2 regions of the Luteimonas sp. MC1782 genome follow, and region 2 is predicted to be linked to the other one. Evidence: predicted binding sites of a transcription regulator. Region 2 holds the regulator's gene; the other holds the start of a gene.
The links. The regulator sigma-54, encoded in region 2, starts transcription at its own class of promoters, with help from an activator protein. The targets are predictions, from matches to a motif close to TGGCACGNGCNTTGC.

Region 1 (9,236 bases), 500 kb from region 2:
GCGACTCCACCCTGGTCAGCAAGGACTTCTTCGACATCGCCAGCTTCGCGCAGGCACGCTACACCGCGAGCGGCTTCCGCAGCCTCGGCGGCAACCGCTACGCCGCCGACGGAACGCTCAGCCTGCGCGGCGTCAGCAAGCCGGTCACGCTTACCTTCACCTGGACGCCCGGCGCGCAGCCGCTGCTGTCCGGCAACGCGGTGGTCAAGCGCCTGGCGTTCGGCGTGGGCGGTGGCGACTGGGCCGACACCGGCATGATCCCGGACGAGGTCGCGATCTCGACCCGCGTCCGGTTCACTGCAGCGAAGTAGGCGTCAGCAGGCCGGCGCCGTCCGGCCGCGTCAGCGCGTGCAGGATGCGATGGTCCTCGGCATCCAGCACGCTGCCGGCATCGCCGCGGAAGCGAATGCGGAACGCACGGATGGTCGCCTCGGGCTGGTCGAGCGGATAGCCCAGCAGGCGCAGCGCCTGCAGGGGGTCGAAGCCTTCCGGCGCGGCCGGCGCATCGTCGGCCGGCCAGATGCCGAAGCCGGCCTCGGCCAGCCGCCGCCACGGGAACCGCGTGCCGGGATCGATCTTGCGCGACGGGGCCAGGTCGGAATGGCCGATCACCTGGCTGCGGGGAATGCGCAGCCGCGTGGTGAGGTCGTCGAGCAGGCGCAGCAGGGCATCCACCTGCGCGTCCGTGAAGTCCTCGACGCCGTCGTTGTCGATCTCGATGCCGATCGAGGCCGAGTTGAGGTCGGTGATGGTGCCCCAGCTGCCGCCGCCGGCGTGCCAGGCGCGATGGCCGTCCGCGACCAGCTGGTAGATCCCGCCGTCGTCGCCGACCAGGTAATGCGAACTCACCGGCCCGCCGCTGTTGCGCGTGCGCAGCGTGAGCAGGCTCTGCTCCACCGAGTCCTGCTCGGTGTAGTGCAGCACGATGATCACCGGGCGGCGCTCGTCATGATTCGGCGAAGGCACCCAGGTCGCCAGCGGGTTGCGCGGTGCCTGGTGGGCGCAGCCGGCGAGCAGGGCGAGGCAAAGGACTGCCGCAAGAGGTTTGATGTTCATGAGGCAATCGAACCCGTGATCGCCGCGCAATGCAACCGTGCAGGGCCCTGAGGTGGCCGCGAGGCCTTCGCGGCTCATGTCCCCCGGCATCCGCCTGGCGGCGGATGCCTCCTCCTTGACTTCCCCGCGAAGGCCTCACGGCCACTTCGGGGCTCCGCGCAGCCCGCGGGTAACGAAAAGCATCCGCCAGATCGCAGGCTGTGGCACTTGCTCCTCCCACCACCGCGCGCTGCGACGTACCGGGTGCCAATGCCCTTGAGGGCGAAGTCAAGGAGGAGGCGATGGCCGCCAGGCCATCGCCGGGGGACATGAGTCCTCAAGGGCATTGGCATCCGGCACCCGCGCCGACGAATCAGATCGCGTAATACATCTGGTACTCGAGCGGATGCGTGGCGGCGCGGAACGCGGTGACTTCCTTCATCTTCAGCGCGATGTAGGCGTCGATGAAGTCGTCGCTCATCACCCCACCGGCCTTGAGGAACTCGCGGTCGGCGTCGAGCGCTTCCAGCGCCTGGTCGAGCGAATGGCAGACGGTCGGAATGCCCTTGGCCTCTTCCGGCGGCAGGTCGTAGAGGTCCTTGTCGCTCGGGCCACCCGGGTCGATCTGGTTCTTGATGCCGTCGAGGCCCGCCATCATCAGCGCGGTGAAGATCAGGTAGCCGGAGTTCATCGGATCCGGGAAGCGGAACTCGATGCGGCGCGCCTTCGGGTTGGACACGTACGGGATGCGGCAGCTCGCCGAGCGGTTGGAGGCCGAGTAGGCCAGCATCACCGGCGCCTCGAAGCCCGGCACCAGGCGCTTGTAGCTGTTGGTGCTGGAATTGGCGAACGCGTTGATGGCGCGCGCGTGCTTGAACACGCCGCCGATGTACCACAGCGCGGTCTGGCTCAGGCCGCCGTAGCCGTCGCCGGAGAACAGGTTCACCCCGCCCTTGGCCAGCGACTGGTGCACGTGCATGCCGCTGCCGTTGTCGCCGACCAGCGGCTTGGGCATGAAGGTGGCGGTCTTGCCGTTGCGGTGCGCCACGTTCTTGACGATGTACTTCATGGTCAGCAGTTCGTCGGCCTTCTGCACCAGCGAGCTGAACTTGGTGCCGATCTCGCACTGGCCGGCGTTGGCGACTTCATGGTGGTGCACTTCCACTTCGATGCCGACGGCTTCGAGCGTCTTGCACATCTCGGCGCGGATGTCGTGCAGCGAGTCGAGCGGCGCCACCGGGAAATAGCCGCCCTTCACGCCCGGACGGTAGCCGGTGTTGCCGCCTTCGTACTCGCGGCCGGAGTTCCACGCGGCCTCTTCCGAATCGACGTGGAAGAAGGTGTGGCCCATGTCGTTGGCGTAGCGCACCGAGTCGAAGATGAAGAACTCGGGCTCGGGGCCGAAGAACGCCTGTTCGGCGATGCCACTCGACTTGAGGTAGGCCTCGGCGCGGCGCGCGATGCCGCGCGGGTCGCGGTTGTAGGCCTGCATGGTGGTGGGGTCGAGCACGTCGCAGGTGATCACCAGCGTCGGATCGGCGGTGAACGGATCGAGGAACGCGCTGTTGCCGTCGGGCAGCAGCACCATGTCGGACTGGTGGATGCCGCGCCAGCCACCAATGCTGGAACCGTCGAACATCTTGCCGTCCTCGAACAGCGCCGGTTCGACGATCGAAGTCGGGAAGGTCACGTGGTGCTGGACGCCACGCATGTCGGTGAAACGCAGGTCGACGAATTCGACCTTGTGGTCCTTGATCAGCTTTTCGACGTGTTCGAGGGACATGGCAGGCTCCTGGGGCATTGGGATGGGTCGCGGGCGACCCTGACCCGTTGATCGACGCAAGCCGCATGCCAACCCGCAAGCAATTGAATTTTCTGGGATTCCAGCCAGGGCTGGTGACACATTGCACCAAGACAGGCCGATAAACACGGCTTCGTGCACCTGATTGGTGCGTAACGCTTCCGCTATGCTGCCGCCGCGCCGCGCATTGTGTCCGCGCGCCATGCCACCCATTCACGGAACTCCGCGCCGATGACCGATCCGCTGGCCGCCCTGCTGCTGGGCATCCTTGAAGGCCTCACCGAATTCCTGCCGATTTCGAGCACCGGGCACCTGCTGATCGCCCAGTACTGGCTGGGCGCGCGCTCGGACTTCTTCAACATCGTCATCCAGGCCGGCGCGATCCTGGCGATCACGCTGGTGTTCCGCGAGCGCATCTGGGCCCTGGCCACCGGGCTTGGCGAGGCCCGCCACCGAGACTACGCGCTGAAGCTCGCCACCGCGTTCCTGGTCACCGCGATCGTCGGCCTGCCGGTGCGCCTGCTGGGCTGGGAGCTGCCCGAGACCGTGACCCCGATCGCCTGGGCGCTGGTGATCGGCGGCGTGTGGATGCTGGTCGCGGAGCGGGTGGCCGAACGCCGGCCGGAGAGCATCGACGTGACCTGGACCGTGGCCATCCTGGTGGGCCTGGCGCAGGTGGTCGCGGGCGTCTTCCCCGGCACCTCGCGCTCGGCGGCGGCGATCTTCATCGCCATGCTGTTCGGCCTCAACCGCCGCCCTGCGGCGGCGGAATTCGTGTTCCTGGTGGGCATCCCGACCATGTTCGCCGCCAGCGCCTACACGTTCCTGGAGCTGGTGCAGGAGGGCGCGGTCGGCGGCGAGAACTGGGCCGACGTCGGCATCGCCTTCGCGGCCGCCACGGTGACCGGATTCCTGGTGGTGAAGTGGCTGCTCGGCTACATCGAGCACCACCGTTTCACCGGCTTCGCGGTCTACCGCATCCTGCTCGGTGCCGCGCTGCTGCTGTGGCTGCCGACCGGCGACTGACCGCGCTTGCCGCAACCCCATCGCGGCCACCCGGGCGTTGAACCTGGCCCACGTCCATGGAGCACACCATGAAGCCGCTGCTGATCCTTGTCCTTCCGCTGGCGCTCGCCGCCTGTACCCCGGCGCCGCATGACGCGTCGCCGCCCCGGGTCGCGCCGACGCCTGTCGGCGACACCGCGGCCACTCCGGCGCGCGGCTTGGCCGGCACACTCGCGGCCCACCACTGGCACCTCGACGCCGCGACCAGCGCCGACGGCCGCCGCATGGAGCCCCTGTTCGCCAATCCCGACAAGCCGCTGCAGCTCGATTTCGCCGACGGCCGGGTCGCGGTGGGCAACACCTGCAACCGCATGGGCGGCGAAGCGGCGCTCGCCGGCGCCCGCCTGGCGATCGGGCAGCTGATCAGCACGCAGATGGCCTGCGCCGACGCCGCGCTGATGGCGATGGAGCGCGCGGCCGGAACGCGCCTGGCCGGCGACCATGCGGTGACCCTGGTCGCCGGTGACCCGCCGCGCCTGGAACTGGTCAATGCCGCTGGCGACACCCTTGCCTTCATCGGCACAGCCACGGCGCAGACCCGATTCGGCATGGCGCCGGAGCGCGTGTTCCTCGAAGTCGCCGCCGAGCGCGTCGACTGCCATCACCCGGTGATGCCGGACTCCCGCTGCCTGCAGGTCCGCGAGCTGCAGTACGACGCCGCTGGCCTGCGCACGGGCGCCGGCGCGTGGGGGCCGCTGTACCAGGAGATCGAGGGCTACGACCACCGGGCAGGCACCCGCACCGTGGTGCGCCTGGATCGCTATCAGCGCAGGGACGTGCCCGCCGACGCGTCGGCGGTCGCCTATGTGCTCGACATGGTGGTCGAGTCGGAACTGGTGCCGGCCGACTGACGCCGCCGCGCGCGCCGTGGCGTCAGGCCGCGGCGTGCAGGCTGTAGCTGCCCCAGGTCGCGGCTTCGGCCAGCACGTGGCCCTGCATGGCGCGCAGCGCATCGCCGCCGGTGAAGCGGTCGCCAACGCCGAGGCTCGCCACGTCGAGCGCGAACACACGGAAGAAATAGCGGTGCCCGCGCAGGTCGTTGGCCGGCGGGTACGGGCCGTCGTAGCCAAACCAGTCACCGGCCATGTCGGCGTTGCCCGCAAACCAGCCGGTGTAGTCGTTGAGCCCTTGGCGCGCGCCCGCCGGACCGGCCGGCGCACGCTTGCCGCGGGCATCCACGCCGTTGCTGCAGCTGCCGGTGGCGATGTCGCCGACATCGGCCGGGATGTCCACCATCACCCAGTGGATGAAGTCACCGCGCGGGTGTTCCACCGGGATCTCCACGCCTGGCGCGCCGACCAGCGCGGCATCGGTGGGCGCGTCGGTGTCGATGCACAGCAGCGCGAAGGACCGCGTGCCCGCTGGCGCGTCACGCCACGACAGCTGCGGATTGCGGTTGCCGCCGAAGCCGTCGGCCGCACCGAGGGCGAAGTCGACGCCGATCGGCTGGCCGTGCTGGAAGTCGTCGCTGCTGATCTGCATGGGGTTGTCCTCCGCGGGTGTCAGGATTCCGGATAGCCCAGGCGGCGCGCCACCGGCTGGAGGATCGCGAATTCCCCGGCCAGCGGACCGGCGTAGCTGCGCCAGCGACCGGCCGGAAGGCGGTCGGTGCCGAACAGTCCGGGCGGAGGCGTCGGCAGGCTGATGCCCAGCGCATCACCGAGCAGTCCGGCCACGGCCCGCGGCTTGTCGGCGATGTCGTCCATGCGCACCAGGCTGTGCGGCACCAGGTCCTGTTCGTGCAGGTCGGCCACCTGGACAAGCGACGCCGCGAGCCACTCCGCGGCAAGCCGCGGGGACTCGATGCGCATCGGCGTGGCCGCGCCGAATGCGAGCCAGTCGAGCAGCATGTCGCGCGGGTCGCGCAGGGCGACGACCAGCCTGGCCTGCGGCAGCTGGTCACGCAGCAGGGCCACCAGCGCGTTGTCCCACCACAGCAGCCAGTCGACCACGTCGGCCTTGATGCCGCGCGCGGGCAACGCCATCTGCCAGCTCGATGCGACGTTGCCCGGTGACAGCTCCCGCGACGCCAGGCGGAGCGGCGTGCTGTAGTGCTGCAGCGCATCCGGCGGTGCCGAGGGACCAAAACGATCGCCACGGAACGTGGTCAGGCTGCCCGACAGGATTGCCGCCAGGCGCTCCACGAGCGAACCGGGGGCACCGACGAGGAACGCCACCGGCGCTTCCTTGCCCGTCGGCTGCGCGCGTTCCGGCCAGTCGGTGCGCGGCGCGGTGAGCTCGGGCAGCGGCAGGCGCTCATCCATCACCACGCGATGCTGGGCGGTCCACAGCGCAACCGTCGACTCGGGCTGGTCGAGGGCGTCGAACGCCAGCGCGCGCCATTCGTGGAGCAACTGTTGGCGCTGCGGCGCAAGCCCGCCCTGGAGGAGCATCTCCTCGATGCGGGCGATGGCGTCCTTCGGCGCGCGTCGCACCTCGCCCAGGAGCAGGCGCAGGCCGGCGTGTTCGTGGCCCGGCGCCAGCTCGGCGATCGCGCGCGCGACGTTCTCCGCCTCGTCGCTGCGGGCGTTGCTCAGGTGCAGGGTCATTTCGGCTTCAAGGGCCGCGAGCGACGCAGGCAGCGTCTCGCGCCAACGTGCGACCAGGGCGTCGCCCTCGTCGAGGTCGCTCATGAACACCATGCGCGCGTGCCACAGCGCATCGATGTCGGGCGACGTGGCGAGTGCCGCGTCGAGCGTGCGGCGCGCATCCTGCGCCAGACCCATCCGGCGCCAGGCCTCGGTCAGTGCGGACACCGTGCGCTGGTCGCCTGGATTGTCCGCAAGCGCACCCTGCAGCAGCGGCAGGGCGCGCTCGTTGCGTCCCGCGGCAAGATTGAGTTCGCCGGCAAACCGACGCAGCGCGGTGGTCGCGGTTGCCGGGTCGGCCAGCAGGGGTGCGAGCTCGTCGGCTGCGGCCGCCGCGTGGCCCTGCCGCCACAGCAGCTCGGCGATCATCGCGCGCAGCATGCCGGCGTCCGGCAGCTTTGCCAGGACGCTGCGGAACGCCTGTTCGGCGAACGCCAGGTGGCCCTTGGCCATGTACGCGAAACCGAGCGCGTAGCGCGGCTGCAAGTCGTCCGGAGCCCGCTCGGCGGCCTGTGACAGGACCGCGACGGCCTTGTCGACCGCGCCGGCGCGCAGCGCGAGCATGCCTTCCACGGTCCGGAGCAACGGATGCTCCTCGTCGATCCGCGCTGCCAGGCGCGCGAGCCGCGCGGCCTCGTCCAGGTCGTTGCGGCCGATCGCGAGCTGTGCCTGGAGGATGTAGGCGCGCAGCTGGTTCGGATCGAGCTCGACGGTGGCGCGCAGCGCCTCGTGGGCGATATCCACCTGCCCGGCACCGACCAGCAGCCCGGCGCGCTGGAAATGGAGATCCGCGTCATCGGGTGCCAGCGCGATCGCACGGTCGATGCTGGCCTGCGCCGCGGCGACGTCGCCAGTGGCACCTGCCGCCAGCGCCAGCAGGCGGTGTGCCTGGGGGTCATCCGGATTGGTGGCGACGAAGTCGCGGGCGGTGGCAAGGGCGTCGCTGTTGGCGCCGCGGGTGAGTGCCTCGAGGATCTGTTGCTGCATGGGATATCCGTCTGCTGCAGGCGCAGGCGCCTGAAAGCGGGGATTGTAGCCCGCCGTCAGTCCGGGACCGCCAGGCGCGCGGCCACCCAGCGCTCGGCGTAGCCGTCCAGCCGCGGGCCTTCCAGGAAGCCGCAGTGCCCGCCCCAGCGCGCGATCTCGAGCCGCGTGGACGGCGCAAGGCGCGCCTGCCTGAAGCCCCACACCGGGATCACCGGATCATCCGCGCTGGTCAGGATCTGCGCCGGCACCTGCAGCGCCGCGAGGCGGTCGCCGGCGATCGAATAGCCGTCGAAGTACGCGTCCAGGCTGCCGAAGTCGGTGTGCCGCAGCACCAGCCATTCGGTGAGCGCGCGCATGCGCAGGCGCAGCGTGTCGCGGTCGAAGCCCACGCGATCCGGGAACAGGTCGCGCTTGCGCGCCAGCGAGCTCCGCCAGCGGTTCTCGAAGTGGCGCATGTACAGCGGGAAGCCGCGCTCCATCGCCAGCATGGTGTCGGCCGGGTCCAGCACCGGGCAAACCGCGGCCACGCCGTCGAGCCTGAGCCCCGCCGCCGGCGCACGCAGCGCCAGGCGCAGCGCGAAGTTGCCGCCAAGCGAGAAGCCTGCCGCCACCATGCGCGGCCGCGGCAGGCGCCGTGCGACGTCGGCGGCGGCGTGCACCACTTCGTCGATGCGCGCGGAATGGAAGATGTCGGGATTGAGGTGGTGGGTGCCGCCGTGGTCGCGGAAGTTGAGCCGCAGCACGTCGTAGCCGCGCGCCAGGAAGTGCGCCGCGGTCAGGCAGATGTAGCTCGATTCGGCACTGCCCTCCCAGCCGTGCAGCAGCAGCGCCATGCCGCGCGGCTCGATCCCCGGCATGTGGCTGTGCAGGCCGAGCAGGCGCACGCCGTCGCCGCCGTCGATGATCATGCTGGCGGTGTGGGCGCCGGTCGCGGCCAGCGCCGCCAGGCCGCGGCGGCGACGCATGGGGCTGGATGCCAGCACCGACTGCACGTGCGAATTGCGCAACCAGCGCGGCGGCGCATAGTCGCTGGCGAACGGGTCGCTCACGCCCCGCGCATGGCGGCGTCGATGCGGTCGCGGGCGATGCGCGCGATGCGCGCGCGGCCCTCGGCATCGCCCGGCGCGACCGGTTCCAGGAACACCACGTCGGCCACGCGCGACGGTTCGCCCATCAGGCGCAGCAGGTTCTGCAGCATGTTTTCGCGCGGCCCGAAGGCCACCACATGCTGCGCGCTGCCGCCCTCGCCATAGCGCAGCGCGACCGGCTGCACCGGCACGCCGGCTTCCACCGCCGCCAGGAAGATGCGCGCATGGAACGGGCCGACCTGGTGGCCGTCGCGGGTCCGGCCTTCGGGAAACACGCCGACCGAGTGGCCACCGCGCAGGCGCGCCAGCATCGCGTCGAGCACGCCATCCAGCGACTCCCGGCTGCCACGCTCGTGGAAGAGGGTCTCGCCCTTGCCGGCCAGCCAGCCGATCAGCGGCCAGCCGGCGATCTCGTGCTTGGCGACAAAGCCCATCATCCGCTGGCTGTGCAATGCGCTGATGTCGATCCAGCTGACATGGTTGGCGACGAACATCGTGGCACCCGGCAAGGGCGTGCCGATCCGCCGCAGGCGGAACCCGAATACCCGCATCAGGCCGGCCTGCCAGGCGCGGATCACGCGATGGCCGAGGTCTTCGCCGCCCACATCGATGCGCGCCAGCGGCAGGCACACCACCAGCATGGTCAGCGGCAGGAGGATCAGCAGGTGGCCA
Region 2 (9,236 bases):
CGATGCGCCCGCGCACCGCGCGCCGCACCGGCGAGAACAGGTCCTCGTCCTCGTCCAGGCCGGCGGCGCCGAGCGCCTGGTGCTCCGCCTGCTCGCGGATGATGTCGACCACGTCGTCGATGGTGATGCGGCCGAGCAGCACGTTGCCCTCGTCGACCACCGGCGCCGAGACCCAGTCGTGGTCGGAAAACTGGCGCGCCACCGACTCGGCCGACGCGTCGACGTGGATCGCGGTCAGTTCGTCGTCGATCAGGCGGTTGATCGGGCTCGCCGGCTCGTGCGTCACCAGGTCCTGCAGCGCCACCCAGCCGATCAGCTGGTGGCGGCGGTTGACCACGTAGAGGTGGTCGGTGTGCTCGGGCAGTTCGCCGCGCAGGCGCAGGAAACGCAGCACCACATCCACCGTGGTGTCGGCGCGCACCGTGACCACATCCGGATTCATCAGCCGGCCGGCGGTGTCCTCGGGATACGACAGCACCTGCTCCAGGCGCTCGCGGTTCTCGCGGTCCATCGACTTGAGGACTTCCTCGATGACCGTGGCGGGCAGGTCGCCCACCAAGTCTGCGAGGTCGTCGATGTCGAGGTCTTCGACCGCGGCCACGATCTCGTCGGTGTCCATGTCGGCGAGCAGGCTTTCGCGCACCTCGTCGCCCACGTGCACCAGCACCTCGCCGTCGTCCTCGGGATCGACCAGGCCCCAGACCACCATGCGGCGGCCGGGTGGCAGGGATTCGAGGAGGTTGCCGATCTCGGCCGGGGCCAGCGTGTTGACCAGCCGCCGCACCGGGCCCAGGCGGCCGCTGTCGATGGCGTCCGACAGCAGGCGCAGCTGGCGCGCGGTCTTGTCGTGGCGGACGGCTTCGGCCATGGCGGGCTTCCGGGGAGCGTCGCGCGACGTGATGCGCGACAGGATCAGGCGTTCATGCGCGCATTATCGCCCGCATGAACCGCTGTTGCCCACCGCCGTGTGCGCGTTATCCGCGCGTGTGGCGCAAACGACCGGCCGCGCGCCGTGCCAGCCCCGCCAGCCGCCCGATGGTGGACTGGTCCAGCCTGGCCTGCAGGCCCTCGAGTTCGCGGTACAGGCGCAGGTTGTGCTGGTCGCGCCGCGCGAGGAGTTCATGCAGCGCGGCGACGTCATCGGCATCGAGCACGTGGCCCGGCTGCAGGTGCGCCGGCAGTGGCCGGTCCACGTAGACCGTGGAATGCCGCGGCGCGGTTTGGTCGGCATGGCGTTCGCGGGTATAGAAGTACAGCGCCACCGATTTCCGCGACAGGTCGGAGCGACCGGCGGGCAGGTGGATTTCGGGGAAGCCGTGCCAGCTATGTTCGGTGGTCTCGAAGATCACGCAACGGTTGAACAGCGGCAGCACCGACGCGACCTCGTTGTTAGCCGGATCGCGCGGATCGCGGTGCAGTTCAAGCGCGCCACCCCAGTCGGCCTGCCACGCGTGGTTGAGGTAGACGATGAGGTTGAGCCGCCGGTGCCAGCCGGTCGCGGGGTGGTGGTTGAAGTCGACGTGGACGTCGAGGCTCTGGCGGTCGCGGTTGTCGTGGCTGCCGCCGCCGAAGTAGTCGCGGTCGTACAGCAGGCCGGGGATGCCGGTCATGCGGCCGACCAGGTCCAGGAACGCGGGCGACTGCACGCAGTCGTCCAGCGCGCGCCAGGCGTCGCCCAGCCCGCGGATGCGTTCGACCACGGACTTGCCGCCCGCCTCGCCGTGCTCGTTGCGGTGGTCACCGCGCGCGAAGGCGGGAAACTCGCGCAGCAGCGCGTTGGCGAACGCGTCGTCGAAGAAGCCATCGATCACGCAATGGGCGAACGGCCGCGCCGAGGTGAAGCGCGCGCGCACCGCATCCGCCGCGGCGGCGACGCCGGGCGCAACGAGCGGGAGCGCGGACGCGTCGCTCACGTGCCGGCCTCGCACTGCCGCAGCCAGCGGGCGATGCCGGCGCGGTTGCGGGCGCGCAGCAGCGCCGGCGCGCGCTGCAGCAGTTCGCCGAGGTGATGCGCGCGCACCGCGCGGCGGACTTCGAGCAGCGTGCCCGGATGCAGGCTGAACTCCTCGAGCCCGAGGGCGAGCAGCAGCGGGGTGAACATCGCATCGCCCGCCATCTCCCCGCACACCGCCACCGGTGTGTCGTGCGCGCGCGCGGTGGCGATCACCGCCTGCAGCAGCTGCAGCACCGCGGGGTGCAGCGGACTGTGCAGCGCGTCGAGTGCGTCATTGCCGCGGTCGGCGGCAAGCAGGTACTGCACCAGGTCGTTGGTGCCGATGGAGATGAAGTCCAGCTTGTCGATCAGCGACGGCAGCGCGAGCGCCGCGGCCGGGACCTCGATCATCGCGCCGAGCGCGATGTTCTCGGCCACCACATGGCCTTCGCGTCGCAGCCGCAGCGTTGCCTGGCGTACCGCGCGGCGCACCGCGATCACCTCCTCGCGGCACGTCACCATCGGCACCAGGATGCGCAGCGGGCCGTAGGCGGATGCGCGCAGGATCGCGCGCAGCTGCGTCTCCATCACATCGGGCCGGCGCAGGGCCAGGCGCACGCCGCGCACGCCCATGGCCGGGTTGGGCTCGTTGATCAAGGCGAGTCCGCTGCGGTCGGCCTTGTCGGCGCCGACATCGAGCGTGCGGATGGTGACCATGCGCCCGGTCATGCCGAGCACGAGGTCGCGGTAAGCGAGGAACTGCTCGTCCTCGTCGGGAAGTTCGTTGCGCTGCAGGAACAGGAACTCGGTGCGGTAAAGGCCCACGCCGGCCGCGCCGAGCGCATGCGCCTCGGCCACGTCCTCGCGCGATTCGGCGTTGGCGAACAGGCGCACGTCCATTCCGTCGCGGGTGCGCGTGGGCTCGCGGCGCAGGCGGTGCAGCTGGCGGCGCTCGCGCTGGCCCTCGCGCACGCGGGCGCGGTGCGCGAGCAGGTCGTCGCCATCCGGGTCCACGATGACCAGCCCGGTGCTGCCGTCGATCAGCAGCACGTCGCCGTCGTTCACCTGGCCAAGCGCGTGCGCCGCGCCGACCACCAGCGGCAGGTGCAGGCTGCGGGCGAGGATGGCGCTGTGCGACAGCGTGCTGCCGCCCGAGGTGACGATGCCCAGCACGCCCTGCGACTGCAGCCGCGCCACTTCCGACGGCGCGAGCGCGTCGCTGACCAGGATCTCGCCGGCCACGCCATCGACGGTGGCGTCGTGCTGGTGCAGCACGGCGTGCACGCGGCGGATGACGTGGTCGATGTCCTCGATGCGGCTGCGGAAATAGGGATCGTCCATGCCCTCGAACACCGCGGCCAGGCGGTCGCGCTGCAGGCGCAGGGCATAGTCGGCGCCGTACAGTCCCTTGGCGATCAGGTCGTCGAGGCCTTGCAGGAGTTCGGGGTCGTCAAGCAGCAGGGCGTGCAGGTCGAGGAACTCGCCCACCTCCTGGGCCAGCGCGCCGTGCAGCCGCGAGCGCATCATGCGCAGCTCCTCGCGCACGGCATCCAGCGCCTGGTGCAGGCGCGCGAGCTCGCCGGGCACGTCGGCGACGCCGATGTGCTCCTCAGCGACCACCAGCGCATGCGGCTGGCGCACCCGGGCGCGCCCGAGGGCATTGCCCCGCGATGCGCCGTGGCCGGGCAACTCCCTGCGCATCAGCTGTCCTCGTCGAAGCGCCGCTCGAACAGGGCGGCGACGTCGTCCGCCGCCGCCTCCTCGTCAACGCCATCGGTGCGCAGCAGCACGGCGGTGCCGGGCCCGGCGGCCAGCAGCATCACGCCCATGATGCTCTTGGCGTTCACCTCGCGGCCCTTCGCCGTGAGGGTGACGTTGCAGGCGTAGCCCGACAGCGCCTGCACCAGCTTGGCGGTGGCGCGGGCGTGCAGCCCGAGCTTGTTGGAAACCAGCAGTTCGCGCTCGATCATGGCTACCTTGCCTCATGCGTCATCGTGGAGCACTCCATTGCGCGCGCCGGCGGCGGCCACCGCGGGCAGGTCGTCGAGCGGGAGCTCGGGATAGTTGAGGACGCGCAGCAGCATGGGCAGGCTGAGCGCGGAGATGCGCCGCACCGGCGTACCCAGGCGCGCCAGGCGCGCGGCGAGGTTGCTTGGCGTGGCGCCATACAGGTCGGTCAGCACCAGCACGCCGTCGCCGCCGTCCGCCCGGCGCAGGGCCGCGCTCGCCTGTGGCAGCAGCGCATCCGGATCGCCCTCGAACGGCACCTCGAAGACCTCGACGCGCAATGGCAGCGTGCGCAACAGGGTGGTCGCCACCGCGGCGAGCGCGGTACCGATGCCTTCGTGGGTGACCAGGAGGATGCCGACTGTCATCGGCACAAATTAGCAGAGGCGGATGACCGTCAGGAAGCGCCGGCGCGCCGATCGATGGCCGGAAGGCTCAATCGAGCTCGCGGTGGTGGGTGGCGACCTCGTGCCAGCCCTGCGCGCGCGCGTGCGCGGCCATCGCCTCGGCGAGGTAGACCGAGCGGTGGCGGCCCCCGGTGCAGCCGAACGCGATGGTGACGTAGCTGCGCGTCGACGAACGCATGCGCGGCAGCCAGATGTCGAGGAAGTCGGAGACGTGCTTGCGGTACTCCAGCACGTCAGGCTGCGCCTCCAGGTACTCGCGCACGCCGTCGTCGCGCCCGGACAGCGGCCGCAGCCGCGCGTCCCAGTGCGGGTTGGGCAGGGCGCGCGCGTCGAACACGAAATCCGCGTCCTGCGGCACGCCGTGGCGGTAGGCGAAGGACTCGAACAGCAGCGACAGCGATGAATCCATCGCAAGCCCGAGCTCGGTGAGCACGCGCCGGCGCAGCTGGTGCACGTTGAGCTCGCTGGTGTCGATGATCACGTCGGCCTGCGTGCGCAGCGGCTTGAGCACCTGGCGCTCGAGCGAGATCGCGTCGTTCAGCGCCAGCCCCAGGCGGGTCAGCGGGTGGCGGCGGCGCGTGTCGGAGTAGCGCTTGAGCAGCACGTCGTTGCGGGTATCGAAGAACACCAGCCTGGGATCGAGGCCCATCGCGCCGACCGCCGACAGCCACTCCGGGAGGTTGGCGAGGTCGCCGCGGCTGCGCACGTCGATGCCCACCGCGAGCTTCTGCGAGGCGCGCTCGGGATGCGTGGCGCTGCGCACGAAATCGGGCAGCAGTTCGGCCGGGAGGTTGTCGACGCAGTAGAAATCGATGTCTTCGAACGTGTTGAGCGCGACCGTCTTGCCGCTGCCCGACATGCCGCTGACGATCAGCAGGGAGTGGCCGGCATCGCTCACGACGAACCCTCGAGGAACCTGGAATGGCGTGCGAGGAAGGCGACCGCAGGGTCGGCACCCTTCGCGCGCAGCATGTGGGTGCGGGTCGCCGCTTCGGTGAGCACCGCGAGGTTGCGGCCGGGCATGACGGGAAGGGTGATCATGGGGACATCGAGGTCTAGCACGCGGCGGAAGCCGAGGTCGCCGGTCAGGCGCACCATGCCACTGGGGTCGCGGACCTCGGCGGTGGATTCCGGGCGCGCCAGGTGCACCACCAGGCGCAGGTACTTGTTCCGCTTGACTGCGGTGTCGCCGAACATCTCGCGGATGTTGAGCACGCCCAGGCCGCGCAGTTCGAGCAGATCCTGCAGGAGTTCGGGACAGGTGCCGTCGAGCACGTCGGGCGCGATCTGTGCGAACTGCGGGGCATCGTCGGCCACCAGGCGATGGCCGCGGGTGACCAGCTCGAGCGCCAGCTCGCTCTTGCCGGTGCCCGACTCGCCCGTGATCAGCACGCCCACCGAATAGATCTCCATGAACACGCCATGCAGCGTGACCTGCGGCGCGAGCGCACCGGCCAAGTGGTACTGCAGCAGGTTCAGCAGTTCGTGCCCGCGGCGCGGCGACGACCACAGCGGAGTGGCGGACTCCTCGGCCATTTCACGCAGGTCCTGCGGACAGGACTGGTCCTTGCTCACCACCAGCGCCAGCGGCCGGTACTGCAGGATGCGCTGCAACGTCTCCCAGCGCATGCGCGAATCCAGCCCGTCCAGCCAGGCGAGCTCCTCCGAGCCGAGTATCTGCACCTTGTTGGGATAGATGATGTTGAGGTAGCCGGCAAGCGACGGGCGTCGCGCAACGGTGTCCACCGTTTCCAGCTGCCGCACCGCGCCTTCCTGGCCCGACAGCCAGCGCAGGCCCAGCCGCTCGCGCAGCTGCTCAAAAAGTTCACGCGCGGTGATCGCGGCATTCATGGCGTGGCAGGTCCGGCGACGGCGTCGCGCAGCAGCAGGCCACGCAACGCCGGCAGGTCGGGCGCGGCGCGCAGCGCGTCGCGGAAGCCGGCATCGGCGAAACGGGTGGCGAGTTCGGAGAGGGTATCGAGGTGCTGCTGCGCATTGCCGCCCGGCACACCCATGGCGAACACCAGGTCGACGGGCGCGCCGTCGGGCGCGCCGAAGTCCACGGGTGGCGAGAGCTTCAGGAACGCCGCGCTGGCCGCATGTGCGCCGCTGCGGCAGTGGGGGATGGCCACCCCGTGGCCGATCGCGGTGCTGCCGACCGCCTCGCGCCCGCGCAGGCCGGCGGCCAGCGCCTCGCTGGCCGCGGGATCGGCGCTGCACAGCAGGCGCGCGGCGGCTTCAAGCACCTGGTCGCGGGTGCCGGGCGCCGACAGCAGCACGATGCGCTCGGCGGCCAGCAGGTCGGTGTAAGGCATCCCCCCGGGCCCTCCCTGTGGCGGCGTCAGCCGACCTCGCCGTCACGCAGCGGATTGCCGCCACGGCGGTGCTGGTCGATGAGCTTCTTCTTTTCCTTCACCAGCATGCGGTCGAGCTTGTCGGCGAGGAGATCGATCGCGGCGTACATGTCGACCGCGCGGGCATCGGCGTGGAGCATCTTGCCGGACACCGAAACGGTGACCTCGGCGAGGTGGTCGGGCTTGTCGATGCTCAACTGGGTGCGCATTTCCAGCGGCGGATCGTAGAGCTTGGAGAGCCTCCCGAGCTTGGTCTCCACGTACTCGCGCAGGGCAGGTGTGACATCCATCTGCTGGCCATGGGTCTCGATACGCATCGGCAACCTCCTCGTTCGGTGGGAACCCAGCATCGCGCATGTCGACGGCGCGATGGTCATGGACAGGTTAACCCACGGCCGGTAGGCCGGAAAGGTTGCATCGCCGTTCAGGAGATGCGCACGCGCTCGTGCGATGACGCGATGTGCAGCGCCTCGCGGTACTTGGCCACGGTACGCCGGGCCACCGGCACGCCGCTGTCCTTCAGGCTTGCCGCCAGGCGCGCGTCGGACAGGGGCTTGCGCGGGTCCTCGGCATCCACCAGCTTGCGGATCATGTCCTGGATGGCGGTGCTGGACGCCTCGCCGCCGGAGCCGGTGTCGATGCCGGACGCAAAGAACGCGCGCAGCGGCAGGGTGCCGCGCGGCGTGTGCACGTACTTGCGCGAGACCGCGCGCGAGACCGTGGACTCGTGCATGCCGATCTGCGCCGCCACTTCGCGCAGGGTGAGCGGGCGCAATGCCTGCGCGCCGAATTCGAGGAAACCCGACTGCTCGCGCACCAGGCAGCGCACCACCTTGAGCAGGGTCTCGCCACGCGCCTCGATGTTCTTCAGGAGCCAGCGCGCTTCCTGCAGCCGCCCGCGCAGGTAGCCGGCATCGGCGCCGGCGGCGTGCTGCAGCATCTGCTCGTAGCCGCGGTGGATGGTCAGCCGCGAGTGGCTGCCGCCGGCCAGCACCACGCGCCACATGCCGTTGCGGCGGACGATGCTGCAGTCGGGCACCACGTAGGTGTCCTGCGGCATGCCGCCCACCTGCGCGCCGGGGCGCGGATCCAGGCTGCGGATGAGGTGCAGGACGGTGTCGGCCTCCGCCCCGTCGCATCCCAGCGCTTCCGCCAGTCCGGACACGCCGAGGCGGGGCAGGCGGTCGATCAGGGTGGACACGGCGCGGCGTGCGCCCGCCAGGCCGGGCGTGTCGGCGGGCAGGGCGGCCAGCTGCAGCAGCAGGCATTCGCCGAGGTCGCGTGCGCCCACGCCGGTGGGATCCATGCGCTGGACCTTGTCCAGCACGCAGGCGACCTCGGTTTCGCTGCAGTCAAGCTCGGGCGCGAGGCCCTCGGCGATCGCGGCCAGCGGCTCGCGCAGGTAGCCGTCATCATCGATGGCATCGACGATCGCCTCGCCGATCGCGACTTCGCGCGGCGACAGGTGGCTCAGGTTGAGTTGCCAGGACAGGTGGTCGCGCAGTGTCTCGGACTGGGCGATGCGCTCCGAGGCGTCGCCATCGCCGTCGCCGTCGTCACTGCCGCCACCGCCGCCGCTCCCGGACCACGCGCCGTCGCCATCGTCCTGCCAGGCGTCGTCGCCGCGGTCGTCATCGCGCGCCGCCGCGGTGTCGGTGCCGGCGCCATCGTGCGCCTCGCCGTGGACGCCATCGGCATCGCCATCGCCGCCGGCGGCGGGCTCCTCCCAGTCGAGCAGCGGATTGCTTTCGACGGCCGCGTTGATCTCGGCCTCGAGCTCGGGCGTCGCCAGCTGCAGCAGGTGCAATGCCTGGCGGAGCTGGGGCGTGAGCACCAGCTGTTGTCCCAACGATGTCTGCAGGCGAGGCTTCACGGCGTCCCCGGTTCATGGCGGGCGACGCGCGACGGCTACAGGCGGAACGCGTCCCCCAGATAGACCCGGCGCACGTCGGGATTTGCCAGCAGCGCGTCCGGAGCCCCCTGCGCGAGCACGCCACCATCACTGAGGATATACGCGCGGTCGCAAATGCCCAAGGTCTCGCGCACGTTGTGGTCGGTGATGAGCACGCCGATGCCGCGGTTCTTGAGGTGGCGCACGATGCGCTGGATCTCGCCCACCGAGATCGGATCGACGCCGGCGAAGGGTTCGTCGAGCAGCATCAGCCGCGGCTTGGCGGCCAGCGCGCGCGCGATCTCGACGCGGCGGCGCTCGCCACCCGACAGGCTGGCGCCGGCCTGGCCGGCGACATGGGTGACCTGGAGCTCGTCCATCAGCTTGGCCAGCTCGGCCTCGCGGCCCTGCCGGTCGAGGTCGTCGCGCAGCTCGAGCACCAGCATGATGTTGTCGGCGACGCTGAGCTTGCGGAACACCGAGGGTTCCTGCGGCAGGTAGCCGACGCCGAGGCGGGCGCGACGGTGCATGGGCTCGCCGGTGATGTCGCGGCCGTCGAGGACGATGCGGCCGGCGTCGGCCGGCACCAGGCCGACGATCATGTAGAAGCAGGTGGTCTTGCCCGCGCCGTTCGGGCCGAGCAG

Region 1: a site for sigma-54 is predicted at 2,875-2,889, ahead of glnA (type I glutamate--ammonia ligase). Genes of this name have one in related genera too.

The regions. Positions count from the first base shown of each region.
Region 1 covers NZ_JACJFT010000001.1:1,941,308-1,950,543, forward strand. The annotation lists gene H5368_RS09060 (YceI family protein) at 1-311, shown strand, start outside; gene H5368_RS09065 (N-acetylmuramoyl-L-alanine amidase) at 295-1,056, opposite strand; gene glnA (type I glutamate--ammonia ligase) at 1,409-2,818, opposite strand; gene H5368_RS09075 (undecaprenyl-diphosphate phosphatase) at 3,068-3,862, shown strand; gene H5368_RS09080 (META and DUF4377 domain-containing protein) at 3,931-4,752, shown strand; gene H5368_RS09085 (YbhB/YbcL family Raf kinase inhibitor-like protein) at 4,775-5,383, opposite strand; gene H5368_RS09090 (tetratricopeptide repeat protein) at 5,404-7,476, opposite strand; gene H5368_RS09095 (alpha/beta fold hydrolase) at 7,533-8,525, opposite strand; gene H5368_RS09100 (lysophospholipid acyltransferase family protein) at 8,522-9,236, opposite strand, start outside.
Region 2 covers NZ_JACJFT010000001.1:1,444,814-1,454,049, reverse strand. The annotation lists gene mgtE (magnesium transporter) at 1-868, opposite strand, end outside; gene H5368_RS06820 (2OG-Fe(II) oxygenase) at 975-1,913, opposite strand; gene ptsP (phosphoenolpyruvate--protein phosphotransferase) at 1,910-3,634, opposite strand; gene H5368_RS06810 (HPr family phosphocarrier protein) at 3,634-3,903, opposite strand; gene H5368_RS06805 (PTS sugar transporter subunit IIA) at 3,916-4,308, opposite strand; gene rapZ (RNase adapter RapZ) at 4,376-5,245, opposite strand; gene hprK (HPr(Ser) kinase/phosphatase) at 5,242-6,198, opposite strand; gene H5368_RS06790 (PTS sugar transporter subunit IIA) at 6,195-6,662, opposite strand; gene raiA (ribosome-associated translation inhibitor RaiA) at 6,689-7,018, opposite strand; gene H5368_RS06780 (RNA polymerase factor sigma-54) at 7,126-8,574, opposite strand; gene lptB (LPS export ABC transporter ATP-binding protein) at 8,610-9,236, opposite strand, start outside.